Regions from separate parts of the Paraburkholderia sp. RAU2J genome, predicted to be linked through region 2. Evidence: riboswitches for the same ligand, from Rfam matches in the RefSeq annotation. Region 2 holds a riboswitch; the other holds the start of a gene.
The links. Region 2 has a riboswitch for cobalamin ahead of cobA (uroporphyrinogen-III C-methyltransferase). Riboswitches for the same ligand answer to the same signal wherever they lie in the genome.
Positions count from the first base shown of each region.

Region 1: it holds a riboswitch for cobalamin, as region 2 does, so the genes downstream of both, B0G69_RS26585 (oxidoreductase) here and cobA (uroporphyrinogen-III C-methyltransferase) in region 2, are expected to answer to the same signal.

Region 1 covers NZ_RBXG01000002.1:2,035,231-2,042,361, forward strand. Annotated here, with positions in the region: gene B0G69_RS26560 (MDR family MFS transporter) at 1-115, shown strand, start outside; gene cobM (precorrin-4 C(11)-methyltransferase) at 171-899, opposite strand; gene B0G69_RS26570 (cobalt-precorrin-6A reductase) at 916-1,683, opposite strand; gene B0G69_RS26575 (cobalt-precorrin-5B (C(1))-methyltransferase) at 1,680-2,768, opposite strand; gene cbiE (precorrin-6y C5,15-methyltransferase (decarboxylating) subunit CbiE) at 2,768-4,186, opposite strand; cobalamin riboswitch at 4,271-4,450, shown strand; gene B0G69_RS26585 (oxidoreductase) at 4,540-6,225, shown strand; gene B0G69_RS26590 (precorrin-8X methylmutase) at 6,218-6,844, shown strand; gene B0G69_RS26595 (precorrin-2 C(20)-methyltransferase) at 6,845-7,131, shown strand, end outside.
Region 2 covers NZ_RBXG01000002.1:1,611,579-1,618,709, forward strand. Annotated here, with positions in the region: gene B0G69_RS24725 (cobyrinate a,c-diamide synthase) at 1-1,102, opposite strand, end outside; gene cobO (cob(I)yrinic acid a,c-diamide adenosyltransferase) at 1,106-1,708, opposite strand; gene B0G69_RS24735 (cobalamin biosynthesis protein) at 1,705-2,265, opposite strand; gene cobA (uroporphyrinogen-III C-methyltransferase) at 2,262-3,104, opposite strand; cobalamin riboswitch at 3,348-3,593, opposite strand; partial or broken gene B0G69_RS24745 (hypothetical protein) at 3,759-4,212, shown strand; gene B0G69_RS24750 (hypothetical protein) at 4,352-7,131, opposite strand, start outside.

The DNA.
Region 1 (7,131 bases), 420 kb from region 2:
TTCGATCTTCGTGATCGCGCTCTTCGTGGTGGCGTTGCTCGCGTTCGTGCCGGCGATTCACATCGGCTCGGAAAAGAAGATGCCGGTCGAGGTGTTGTCGCCGCTCGAGGATTGACGAGTTGGTGAAAGTGATGCAACCCATCCACGGATGGGCTTGCACACGCCGCTGTTCAACCGCCCTTCGCGTACAGCGTCGAGTCCGCGAAACCTTCGGCGGCGAGCACCTCGCCGACCAGAATCAGCGCGGTCCGCTCGATCGCGCTCGATTGCACGTTGCTCACGATGTCGTCGAGCGTGCCGGTGAGTTTTTCCTCATCCGGCCAGCTCGCGCGATAGATGACCGCGACCGGACACGCGCCGCCGTAATGCGGCCGCAATTCATCGACGATGCGCGCGAGATGCCGCACACCGAGATGAATCGCCATCGTCGCGCGGTGCCGGGCGAGGTCGGCGAGTTGCTCGCCTTCGGGCATCGTCGTTTTGCTCGCGTAGCGCGTGAGGATCAGCGTCTGCGACACATCGGGCAGCGTAAGTTCGCAACCGAGCGCTGCCGCGCATGCGGCCGTCGCGGTCACGCCTGGCACGATCTCGTATGGAATGCGCAACTCGCGCAAGCGGCGAATCTGTTCGCCGATCGCGCCGTACAGCGACGGATCGCCCGAGTGCACGCGCGCCACGTCGTGCCCTTTGTCGTGCGCGGCCTGCAGCAACGCGACGATCCGATCGAGGTCGAGCTCGGCCGTATTGACGACCTGCTCCGCGCTGTGCCCTTCGAGCACCGCGGCCGGCACCAGCGAACCCGCGTACAGGATCACCGGACAACTGCGCACGAGACGCTGCCCTTTTACCGTGATCAGTTCCGGGTCGCCAGGACCGGCGCCGATAAAAAACACCGTCATTCAAGACTCCAGAGATTCAATTACCCGTCGTGCCGGGGGCGTGCTGTTCGGCCCGCAGCTCCACCTGATGAGCGCGTAACGCATCCAGCAAACCGGCGATGCTGTCGAATTCCCGATCGACCCCCGGCAAGGCCGGACGACGCAGCATGATGACCGGCAAGCCGCGTTCACGCGCCACCTGCAGCTTCGCTTCGGTCGCGTTGCCGCCGCTGTTCTTGCTCACCACCACGTCGAACGCTTGCAGTGCGAAGAGCGCGCGCTCTCCGTCGAGTGTGAACGGCCCGCGCGCCGCGAGGATGCGCGAGCGTGCGGTGTCCGGCTGCGCATCGAGACAGCGCACCGTCCAGAACTGCCGCGGCGGAATCTCGTCGAGATGTGCGAGCGGCTCGCGGCCTAGCGTGAAGAGCGGCCGCCTGAACGGCGCGAGCGCGCCGATCAGTTCGTTCCAGTCGTCGACCATGCGCCAGTCGTCGCCGGCTTGGCTGCGCCAGCCCGGACGACGCAGCGCCCAGCATGGCACGCGTGCCGCGCGGCACGCGTCGACCGCGTTCGCACTGATGCGCGCGGCGTACGGATGCGTCGCGTCGATCACGAGGCCGATCCCTTCGTTTGCGATGTAACGTGCGAGGCCCTCGCTGCCGCCGAAGCCGCCGACGCGCAGCGTGCACGACAGATCGTCCGGCACCTTGCCGAGACCCGCGAGACTGTACACGTGCGCGGTGCCGAGTTGGCGCGCGATCTTCAACGCGTCGCCGGTGCCGCCGAGCAACAGGAGCCGCATCATCGCGCCGCTCCAATCACATTGCCCTGACGGTCGATCGCGAACATCTCGACATTCACCTGCGGCGGCACGATCGCGCGCGCCACTGCCAACGCATGCCCGCAGACGATATCGGCAAGCGGCACCTGCTGCGCGTGTGCGAGCGCCACCGCCTGCTGACTCGTGTTGGCCGCGCGAATCGCCGCCTGCAGTGCGGCATCGGCGCCCTGCTCCGCGGCCCATGTCGCGAGCCGTTCGAGATCGATGCTCGAATGGCGGCTATGCAAGTCGAGATGGCCCGCGGCCAGCTTGCTGAGTTTGCCGAAGCCGCCGCACACGCTGAGCCGGTCGACGGGCGCGCGTTTCATATGCTTGAGCACCGCGCCGACGAAGTCGCCCATCTCGATCAGCGCGATATCCGGCAGAGCATAACGCGCGCGCATCGCGTCTTCGCTCGCGTTGCCCGTGCAGGCGGCCAGATGCGTGTAGCCGTTCGCGCGCGCAACGTCGATGCCCTGATGGATCGACGCGATATACGCGGAGCACGAGAACGGCCGCACGATGCCGGTAGTGCCGAGAATCGACAGGCCGCCGAGTATGCCCAAGCGCGGGTTCATCGTTTTCAGCGCGAGCTCCTCGCCGGCTTCGACGCCGATCGTCACTTCGAAGCCGCCGCCATACGCGTGCTCCGCAGCGAGGTCGGTCAGATGCTCGGCCATCATTTTGCGCGGCACAGGATTGATCGCGGGCTCGCCGACCGGCAGCGTGAGGCCTGCGCGCGTCACCGTGCCGACGCCCGGTCCGGCGCGAAAAATGACGCCCGGCTCGGGGATGAGGCGCACGCGAGCGAACACGAGCGCGCCGTGGGTCACGTCGGGGTCGTCGCCGGCATCCTTGATGGTGCCGGCCTCAGCACCGTCGGCGAGCAGGCGGCAGAACACGAGCGGCATCGGCACATGCTGGCCTTTCGGCAACACGATCTCCGCGACCTCGCTGACCACGCCCGCGAGCAGCAGACGCGCCGCCGCGAGCGACGTCGCCGTGGCGCAACTGCCGGTCGTGTAGCCGCTACGCAGCGGCGCGACGTGTTCGGGAGATTCTTCGCGCATTACGGTTGGTGGGGTGAAGCGGAGTGATGGGCGGCGGTGCTGTTCGTGCTGTTCGTGCTGTTCGTGCTGTTCGTGCTGTTCGTGCTGTTCGTGCTGTTCGTGCTGTTCGTGCTGTTCGTGCTGTTCGTGCTGTCTTCGACCTTCGCATCCTTCATTGCAATTTCACCGCTGCCACTCTCCGTTGCCCGCAGGCCGTTTGCCTCGCCATTGCCGCAAGCCGCCTTGGTCACTTCGAGCAACGTGATCGGCAACGTCTGCCGCCACGTATCGAAGCCGCCGAGCGGTTGCGCGTCCGCGAGCGCGATACGCGTGAGCGTGCCGCCAAACCGCTCGCGCCACCCAACCAGCGCCGCCTCGCCCTGCAACGTGACGGCATTGGCCACCAGTCGTCCACCGTCACGCAATCGGGCCCAACACGCGTCCAGCACACCGGGCACCGTCACCCCACCGCCGATGAACACCGCATCCGGCACCGGCAACCCATCCAGCGCAGCAGGCGCGCGGCCCGCGACGAGTTGCAGCCCAGGCACGCCCAGCGCATCGCGATTGTGTTCGATGAAGCGCTGCCGCTCCGCATGCGCTTCGATCGCGATCGCGCGGCAAGCGGGATGCGCGCGCATCCATTCGATACCGATCGAGCCGCTGCCCGCGCCCACGTCCCACAGCAATTCGCCGGGCGTCGGCGCGAGGCGCGCGAGCGTGATCGCGCGCACGTCGCGCTTGGTCAACTGACCGTCGTGACGGAATGCGTCGTCGGGCAAGCCGCAGGTCAGCGGCAGACGCGGCGCGCCTGCCGTCGCCCGGCATTCGAGCGCGATCAGATTCAGCGCGGCGACCTCGCCCGCGCTCCACTGATCCGCGCGACCGTCGATGCGGCGCTCGCGTTCGCCGCCAAGATGTTCGAGCACGCTCATGCGCGTCGCGCCGAAGCCGCGTGCGTTCAGCACACCGGCAAGCGCCGCGGGCGTGCGCCCGTCCGCGCTCAGCACGAACACGCGCGCGCCGTCGTGCAGATACGCGTTCAGCGCCGCCAACGGACGGCCCACCAGCGACACCGTCGCGACGTCCTGCAACGGCCAGCCGAGCCGCGCAGCCGCCAGCGACAACGACGACGGCGCAGGCAGCACGCGCAATTGCTCCGCGGGCAACTGCCGCGCCAGCATCGCGCCGACGCCGAACAGCATTGGATCGCCGCTCGCCAGCACGCACACGGCACCGTCGCGTTCGGCGAGCAGCGGGGCGAGATCGAACGGACGCGGCCACGCGGCGCGGCGCGCGGCGAGGCGCGCGGGCAGCATCGCCAGATGACGCTCGCCGCCGTACACCACCGACGCCGTCAGCAACGCACGCCGCGCGGGCCGTCCCAAACCGGCGAAGCCGTCATCGCCAATGCCCACCACGGTCAGCCACGCCGGCATGCCACCATCCTCATTCTGAGTCTTCAATCAATGCGCCGCGCCACGCCGGTCAAAGCGTCCAGCCTCGTTGCGCGGTTCGAAAAAAGGCATAATACAGCCGCCGGTGCCCTTCCGGGCCGAAGAGGGAACACAGTGCCACTGTGGCTGCCCCCGCAACTGTATGCAGCGAGTCCGCCTGCGCTACGCGCCACTGGTTTGACCGGGAAGGCTGCGGTGGACGATGACCTGCCAGCCAGGAGACCTGCCGGCGAGACTGTTCGTGCCAGCCAACATCGGGCGGGGTGTACCGATGCCGCAGCAATCCGCCTCGCGGCTTGCTCGGGCCGTCGCGCGACGCTAAACCGGTGTCCGTCTTGACTCAAGCTTCGCCCTCCACTGCTTTGCCCCACGCGGCTTCGACACCGCGCCCCTCGGCGTGTCCGGGGCTGCTGCGCATCGTTGCCGCGCGTGATGGTGGCATCTGCCGGATCAAGCTGCCAGGTGGCGAGTTGAGCGCGGACGAGGCGCGAGTGATCGCCGATGCGAGCACGCGGCACGCGGCCGGCGTGATCGAGCTGACCAATCGGGCGAACCTGCAGGTGCGTGGCGTGCGCACGGGGCATGAAGCCGCGTTGATCGCGGCGCTGGTCGAGGCCGGGCTTGGGCCGATGACGAAGCCTCGGGCAGGCGCGAACGCAGCCAACGCTGTGGACGCAGCCGAGATTTCGAACACCGCTACGGCGAGTGTCGCCGACATATCAGATGCACCGAACGCCACCGACGCTTTGAATGCCGTGGCCGTGAGCGCCGCGGACGACGTGCGCAACGTGATGATCAGCCCCGCAGCGGGACGCGATCCGTTCGCGTTGATCGACACCGCCCCGCTATGCGCGGAATTGCTCACGCTGCTACAAAGCGAGACGCGCTTTACGGCGCTGTCGCCGAAATTCGCGCTGCTGCTGGATGGCGGCGAACGTCTGGCGAGGGTCGATCATCCACACGATGTGTGGCTCGCGGCGACTTCGAGCCGTGACGGTGTGCGGTTCGTGTTCGGGTTGGCGGGGTGTCCTTGTGTCGAGGTGGAGGAGAACGCAAACGCGGTTACGGACGACGATGCTGGTGCTGGTGCTGATGTTGGCGTAAAAGCGAACGCGGCTACGAACGTGCGAACCACCGCGGCTGCGGCTGTTGTCGTTGCTGCCCATGCACTTTCGGCTACGCTGACCGGCAGCACGGTCATGCGGAATTCACGCACCCGCTCCACGCACACCCACGACCACCGCCCCTTAGCCACCGTCCTCCCCTCACAAGTCCCCGCGCTCGTGCGCGCGCTGCTGCACACGTTCCTCGACCTCGCACCAGCCGACGCCCTCCGCATGCGCGACCTGCTCGCCACGCATTCCGCCGACGCGCTGTTGCAGCACGCCCAACGCTACGTCGACTTCCCGCTGTCACGCGACGCCCTGCTCACCGAATGGCGCCGCAGTACCACAGCCGATGCCGCGCTACGTCTCGGCGCGCACGCTCAACGCGAGGCCGGCATGTGGCACGTGGGCGGCCAGCCGCCGCTCGGCCGCCTCGACGCCGCCGCGCTGCACGGCCTCGCCGCGCTCGCGCAACGCCACGGCAACGGCACGCTGCACGCCACACCCTGGCAAAGCGTGCTGCTGCCCGACATCCCGACGCACGCACTGCCCGCCGCGCTGGCCGAACTGAGCGCCCTCGGGCTCGCCTGCGATCCCGCACAACCCATCACGCGTTTGATCGCGTGCGCCGGTTCGAGCGGTTGCGCAAAGAGCCTCGCCGACACCAAAGCCGACGCGCTGCGCCTCGCCGCCCGCCTGCCCGCCAATGTCGACGTGCACCTGAGCGGCTGCATGCGCTCGTGCGCCGCCGCGCATTGCGCGCCGTACACGCTGCTGGCCGCCGCGCCCGGCCTCTATGACCTTTATCGACGCAACGGCGGCGCCGGCTTCGGCCACTGCGTCGCGCACCAACTAACGATCGCACAGGCCGCCGACCTGCTCGCCCACCTGTCCCGGAGTGACACAGATGCTTGATTACATTCGCGACGGTCAGGAGATCTATCGCCAATCTTTCGCGACGATCCGCGCGGAAGCCGACCTGTCGCGCATCCCCGCTGACCTCGAAAAACTCGCGGTGCGCGTGATCCACGCGTGCGGGATGGTCGACGTGATCGACGCGCTGCAGTTTTCCGCGCACGCAGGTGCGGCAGGCCGCACGGCGCTCGCGCAAGGCGCGCCGATTCTGTGCGATGCCGGCATGGTCGCGCAGGGCATCACACGCGCGCGGCTGCCCGCGAACAACGACGTGATCTGCACGCTCACGCATCCGGACGTGCCGGCGCTCGCGCGCGAAATCGGCAATACGCGCTCGGCCGCCGCGCTCGAATTGTGGCGTCCGCAACTCGCCGGCAGTGTCGTCGTGATCGGCAATGCGCCGACCGCGCTGTTCCATCTGCTCGACATGCTCGATGCCGGCGCACCGAAACCCGCGTTGATTCTCGGTTTTCCGGTGGGCTTCGTCGGGGCGGCCGAATCGAAAGCGATGCTCGCCGCGGACAGCCGCGGCGTGCCTTACGTGGTGGTGCACGGCCGGCGCGGCGGCAGCGCGATGGCCGCCGCCGCCGTCAACGCACTGGCCACGGAGGTCGAATAAATGAGCGTGCAAGGACGACTGCTCGGACTCGGCGTCGGCCCCGGCGACCCCGAACTCATCACACTGAAGGCGCTGCGTCTGCTGAAGGCGGCGCCGGTGGTCGCGTACTTCGTCGCGAAGGGCAAGAAAGGCAACGCGTTCGGCATCATCGAGGCGCATTTGCATGAGGCTCAGGCGCATCTGCCGCTCGTCTATCCGGTCACGACCGAAGCGCTCGAACCGCCGCTCTCGTACGAGGCGATCATCGCCGACTTCTACGACACCGCCGCCGAGATCGTCGCCGGCCA
Region 2 (7,131 bases):
ATTCGGCCACCAGCGGTTTGCCCGCCGCCGCGTGCGCGCGGATCGACGCGGCGCTGCGTGTGCTGGCGGCGAGCGTCGCGGCGTGCAGTTCCGGGTAACCGCCGGGCAGATAGAGCGCGTGGGCGTTGTCGGGCAAGACCTCGTCGGCGAGCGGCGAGAAGTAGTCGAGCCGCGCGCCGAGCGCTTCCAGCAGCGCGACGTTGGCCGGATAGATGAACGAGAACGCGGCGTCGCGGGCAATCGCGATGCGCTTGCCGTCGAGCAGACGCGGCAACGCTTGCGGCACCGGCGCGCCGAACTCGACCGGCGGCGGCAAGGCGGTGAGCGCGGTCTGGGCGAGCGTGTCGGCGGCGTAGTTCAGACGCGCGTCCAGATCGTCGATCTCGGCGGCCTGGTGCAGGCCGAGGTGGCGGTCGGGTAATGCGATTTCATCGCTGGCTGCGATATGTCCGCACCAGCGCAGCCCGGCGGGCAATGCCTCTTCGAGCATCTGCGCGTGCCGCGCCGAACCGACGCGATTCGCGAGCACGCCATGAAACGGCACCTGCGGGCGAAAGTGCGCGAGGCCGAAGGCGACCGCGCCGAAGGTCTGCGCCATCGCCTTCGCGGAAATCACCGCGAGCACCGGCACGCCGAAGACCGTTGCGAGATCGGCGCTGCTCGGCGTGCCGTCGAACAGACCCATCACGCCCTCGATCAGGATCAGATCGGCTTCGGCCGCCGCCTGCGCGAGCAGATTGCGGCACGCGGCTTCGCCAACCATCCACAGATCGAGCGACAGAACCGGTGCGCCGCTCGCGCGCGCGAGGATCATCGGATCGAGAAAGTCCGGGCCGGTTTTGAAGACGCGTACGCGCCGTCCCAAGCGTTGGTGGTAGCGCGCGAGACCGGCAGTGATCGTGGTTTTGCCCTGGCCCGAAGCGGGGGCGCTGATGAAGAGTGCGGGGCAGGCGCGCGACGAACTCTCCTTCGGGCGCGCTCCGGAGTAAGTCTCCTGAGCGGAGGCCCCGGTAGACGTTCCTTGGGAGGGCGCCCCGCGCGAAGCGCAGGCATCGCCCTGTTGGGCCGCTCCTGATGACGTGCCGTCGGGCCGCTCGGACATCGCTCAGAACTCCACGCCGCGCTGCGCTTTCACGCCTTGCTCGCGATACGGATGCTTGACGACGCGCATTTCGGTGACGAGGTCGGCGGCCTCGATCAGCGCGTCCGGTGCGTGGCGGCCGGTGACCACCACGTGCAGCATCGCGGGGCGCGCATTCAGCACCGACAGTACTTCGTCGAGCGGCAGGTACTCGTACTTCAGCACAGTGTTCAGCTCGTCGAGGATCACCATCTGGTAGTCGCCGCTTTCGATCATCCGGCGCGCTTCGTCCCAGCCCTTGCGGGCGGTGGCAATGTCGGCGTCGCGGTTCTGCGTGTTCCAGGTGTAGCCGTCGCCCATCGTGACGAAATCGCAGTTCGCGATCGCGCCGAGGAAGTCGCGCTCCGACGTATGTAGCGCACCTTTGATGAACTGTACGACGCCGAGGCGCATACCGTGTCCGAGCACCCGCACGGCCATGCCGAACGCGGCGGTCGTCTTGCCTTTGCCGGTGCCGGTGTTGACGATCAACAGGCCTTTTTCGACGGTCGCATTGGCCTGCTTCTTCTCGTGGCCTTCGCGTCGGCGCTCGGTCATGCGTTGATGCGATTCGGGGTCGGTCTTCATCGAAGGTCCTGTCGGTGTGGGGCGTGGTCGGGTGGTTCGACGCTGGCGTCGGTCGCGGCCGTGGCGATTGCCACTGTGACGTCAGCGTGGTGCGTTTTGGAGACGAGGAGGCGGGCGGTGGGAGCAGTCGGTGCAATTGGGACGGCACGTGCGGCGGACGTAGCAAGAGCGGCAGGCGGTATTGCGCCCACGTCGGATGCGGTGTGCGCCACGCGTGCGCCACGCACAGTCGCCGCTACAAGCGCGGCAGGCTCACACGACGCCGCTAGCAGCGCGCACGGTTCGCAGACGCCGTCCACGCCGAGATGCTCGCGCACGGCGTCCGACGGTGTCGCAACTGTGATTGCCGCGATCTGCTCACGGCTGAAGAGTAGCAACGGCAGCGCGTGACGCGCACAGAATTCGAGCAGACCCGGCTCGTCAGCTTTGGTGTCGACTGAAGCGATCGCACGAATCCGATCGATTGCATGTGGGCCGAGCGCGGCGCGCACGGCCGCTTCGATCTGCGCGGGCGAGGTGTTCAGACGGCAACCAATGCCGACGCTCAGCGTTTTCATTGGGGGTCCGTTCCGGGAGTCGAGGCCGCGGCGGTAGCGGCGCCAGCAACAGAATCGCCCTGAGCGTCGCAGCCGCCCCTGCGAGCAGCCGCCGCCGCATGAGCCATGTCCGTCTCCGCCATACGAGCCAGCGCCAGCGACGCCACCCCGCCAATCACCACGATTGCTGGCGAGCCAAGCCCCGCATGCGCGACAGCATCGACGAATTCGCCGAGCCGCGCCAGCACGTGACGCTGTTCGAGACGCGTAGCCGACTCGATCGCCGCGCACGGCGTGTCGGCGCGCATGCCGGCCGCGAGCAGCGCGGCGGCGATCTCGTTCAGGCGCCGCATGCCCATATAAATCACCAGCGTCATCCGTGTAGCGACGAGGGCGGCCCAATCCGGCTCGCCGCTGCCCGCGCCGTGTCCCGTGACGAACGCGACGCCCTGTGCGTAATCGCGATGTGTGACCGGGATGCCGATTGCCGCGGGCGCGGCAATCCCCGCCGTGATGCCGTTGATCACTTCGACCTCAATGCCCGCCTCATGCAGCGCCTGCTGTTCCTCGCCGCCGCGGCCGAACACGAACGGATCGCCGCCTTTGAGCCGCGCCACGCTGCGTCCGGCCCGCGCGTGCCCGAGCATCTGCGCGACGATGCCGGCTTGCGGCGTGGACGGATGCCCGCCGCGTTTGCCCACGTACACGACCAGCGCGTCATGGCGTGCGAATTGCAGCACGTCGGGATTGACCAGGTCGTCGACCAGCACCACGTCGGCTTGCGCCAGCGCGCGGGTGGCCTTCAGCGTCATCAGTTCGACGTCGCCGGGGCCCGCGCCGATCAGCCACGCGCGGCTCATCGCGGCGGGCATGGCGCGCGCCATGTCGTAACCGGCGGGAAGGGGGGGAGCCGGCAGCGGCGTCCCATGGCGGAGATTGAAATCATGCGGTGCGACAGATTCGGGCTCGGCGAAAACGCGGCCGGTTCTTGGCGAATCCCGCGAGAGTACGGCTCATGCGGAATACGCGAACGGACGCGTCACGTCGTGTTTCAGCGCCTTCACATCCGTCCCTCGCGGATTCCGGCGGCTGGCGGCGTGACGTGCGCCGCCTCCGCGTCTGGCCGGTATCCGGGCTGACGGCCTCATGCGCTTTGCCTTCCCGTGCCGGATTCGCCGGACAGTGGCATCGAAAAAACGCATGCGCGGCAGGGCTGATCGAACAGCGCGCCGCAGGTCGCTTACCGTTGCGGGGTAATTTGCATACTGCGCATGGGTGACATATAACAACGTATATCCTTTTAAATCAAAGGGTTATCGGCGTATAGCACCGCAATGCAACGTATGGCAACGCCCCGCGACTTCCGCACGGTTTCCCCATGGGGCTCCCGGAAAGCGACCAGAAGGAACAGCATTATGCAACGCATCGTCATCACACGAGAACTGCTTGACTCGATCCGCCTACCAGGCGAGTGTCGGGCGATCCAGAAAACGCTGACAGTAAGGTAATCGCACATGACCGATTCCAGCAAGCCTTCGCAATCCACCTCGCGCCCGCCCGTTGATGCCCTTCAATACGAAAAGCTCGCGCTCGCGGCTTTCCGTCTGTGCGACCAGCAGAGAGAAAAACTCTACAAGCTGGTTACGCTTGCGGCGTCCGTATGCCGGAGCCCCGCGGTAACGAACGAAGAAAGGGCGCAGCAGCGGACGTTGCTACAACTGCTGGTTGATCCGGGCGAGGCGTATCAGCGGAGCAACGAGTGCGATAGTGAACTGTTCCAGACTCATCGCGCTAGACGCCAAGGGCGTCGCGCACAGCCGCATCACGGCCCGTGATGCGGCTAACCTGCTGTCCGATGCTGTACGAAGCGCTTCAGATAGCGATGCGGCGGATAGCCCTGTCGGCGTCGTGCCGCGCCGACCGGCCCGAACGAAAGCAGGTTCAAAATCCGCCACCGCGCCGCGCTGACCACAGGCAACACCGGTCGCACCGCTGAAGAAGGCGCGATTTTCAGCGCGCCTTGTTTTCTTTCCCTCTCAATGAACTTCGTACTACAGAATAGGCCGAACGTAGGAATTTACTTACAACGGATTACTAAGAATCATGGTTAAATGTAAAATCCGTATTCGTTAGAGTAAGACGTGTCGTCAAACCATCCGAAGTCGTAGTCGTCACTTCCGCTGTCGTAACTGTCGTCCAGGGTGAAGTTGTACTGATTGCCACCCGACGAGACAAGCATGTTATTGCTGCCGTAGTCGGCCCATCCTGTCTCATATCCGGTCGGACCATATGCGACCGCGTTATAACCGCCGCCCACGCCATAGGTGAACTGCGTGAATCCCGTCAGGTTGCCGTTGGTGTCGTAAGAGTCGTACTCCATTTCCTGACCGTTGCCATTGAAGATGATGGCGTCCTGCGTACCATTGGCGTTGAACTGATGCGCGGTCATGCTGCCGTTGCTGCCGTACTGATCGTATTCGATCAGCCGGCCCGATGGCCCGTCCCAGAACCAGTCATCGGTCTTCTGGCCACTCGTATTGAAACTCGCGTATTCGACTTCCTGACCATTGCCGTTGTAGACAATTGCCGTCTGCGAATTGTCGGCATTTAACAGGTGGACAATCTGCTGATTGCCTGAAAACTCGATTAGTTCGGTCTCCCGGCCGTTCTTGTCGAAAAAGGCATCCGAAGTCAGCGCGCCGTTCGCTGCAAACGTCGCGTATTCGGAGACATGTCCAGACGGATCAAATATGGCGGAATTCTGCGTGCCGTCCGCGTTGAAGATATGCGCGATCCCGCTACCGTCCGCGTTGTAGTCGTCCCGCTCTGTCGCGCGGCCGGTCGTAGCGTCATAGAAGGTATCCTGCGTGATCTTGCCGTTGGTGCCGAACGTTGCGTACTCGGTTTCGCGGCCGGCTGCATCGTACGCGATTGCGTTCTGCGTGCCGTTGCTGTTGTACAGGTGCGCAACTGAACTGCCGTCCGCGCTCCAGTCCCTTTCCTGCGTCTCGCGGCCGGTCGTGGCGTCATAGAGAATATCCTGGGTGATCTTGCCGTTGGTGCCGAAACTCGCCTGTTCCGTCTGGTGACCCGCGGCGTTGTAGTAAATCTGGTCCTGCGAGCCATCGGCATGGAACAGGTTCGCCACGGCGCTACCATCCGCGTTGTAGTCATCCCGCTCTGTCGCGCGGCCAGTCGCGACGTCATAGAAGGTATCCTGGGTGATCTTGCCGTTGGTGCCGAACGTTGCGTACTCGGTTTCGCGGCCGTAGGCATCGTACGCGATTGCGTTCTCCGAGCCATTGGCGTTTAACAGGTGAGTGGTCCAGCTACCGTCCGCGTTCCAGTCGCTTTCCTGTGTCTCATGGCCAGTCGCGGCGTCATAGACGATATCCCGGGTGATCTTGCCGTTGGTGCCGAAACTCGCCTGTTCCGTCTGGTGACCCGCAGCGTTGTAGTAAATCTGGTCCTGCGAGCCATCGGCATGGAACAGGTTCGCCACGGCGCTGCCATCCGCGTTGTAGTCATCCCGCTCTGTCGCTCGGCCAGTCGCGATGTCATAGAAGGTATCCTGCGTGATCTTGCCGTTGGTGCCGAACGTCGCATATTCCGTTTCGCGACCGGATGCATCGTACGCGATTGCGTTCTGCGTGCCGTTGCTGTTGTACAGGTGCGCAACTGAACTGCCGTCCGCGCTCCAGTCCCTTTCCTGTGTCTCGTGCCCGGTCGTGGCGTCATAGAGAATGTCCTGCGTGATCTTGCCGTTGGTGCCGAAACTCGCCTGTTCCGTCTGGTGACCCGCAGCGTTGTAGTAAATCTGGTCCTGCGAGCCATCGGCATGGAACAGGTTCGCCACGGCGCTACCATCCGCGTTGTAGTCATCCCGCTCTGTCGCGTGGCCTGTGGTCGGGTCGTAAAAGATGTCCTGCGTCTTCAGGCCATTGGTGCCGAACGTCGCGTACTCCGTTTCGCGGCCGGATGCGTCATAGACAGTATTATCGGTCGGAGCCCCGTTTGAGCCGATGTGCATTGAGTCAACCAGCACGCCGCTCTGGTTGTATTCCGCGGCGTTAATATTGCCGGATGCGTCCTTGACACTGACGACGGTCTGGCCCCCGGTAATTGACACCTGCATGTTGCTGTTTGCAATCGTCAGCGTCGTCCCGTTGTCCAGGATTTGCAGCGGGCCAGGCATTGCGCCGAAGTATTTGGTGATTTCATATCGCAGGTTTTGCTGCTTCTGAGCCTGCGCCAATGCCTCGGCCGTAGCATCCGGATCGTCGCCCGCCAGTTGGAGTGTCGGATACGCCTGCTGCGCGATGCTTTGCGCGTCTTGGTTCGTGTAGTTCTGCACGCCATCCGTACTGTTCAGCAGGAAGCCCTTCACGGAGTTGAAGAACATCCCGGCTTCCCCTTCGATCACGTTGTCGGTCGTGATCTTCGAAAACCAGTTGCCGATCTGGGCCTTTACCGACGGATTGGTTGCGTTGAAATAGGCGGTTTCCATATCCTTCCCAAGTTCGAGAATTGAACCGGTCGTGGAAATGAAACTACCGTTCTGATCTTTCAGTAGATCATTCCAGAGTTGCTGGCTGGTAGCGGGGTCAAGTACGCTGAATGGTGTATTCAGGGTCCAGACGTCATTCGGGAGCCCATTATTGTAGAAAGTCTGGTTGTGGATGGCCCAAGCATCTTGCCAGGTAATGTCCGTATTCGTAGTCCCGCCGTTATTGACGGCCTGGTTAAGCAGAAGATTAAGGTAATCCTTGGTCAGTTCGGTTTTGATCTGCGTAAGTTGGGTGCTTGTCAGATTAACACCATTGATCTGGGCAGATGTATTGAGAAAACCCAGCGCTGCCGCGCCGCTTACCGTGCTCCCCGTGACGA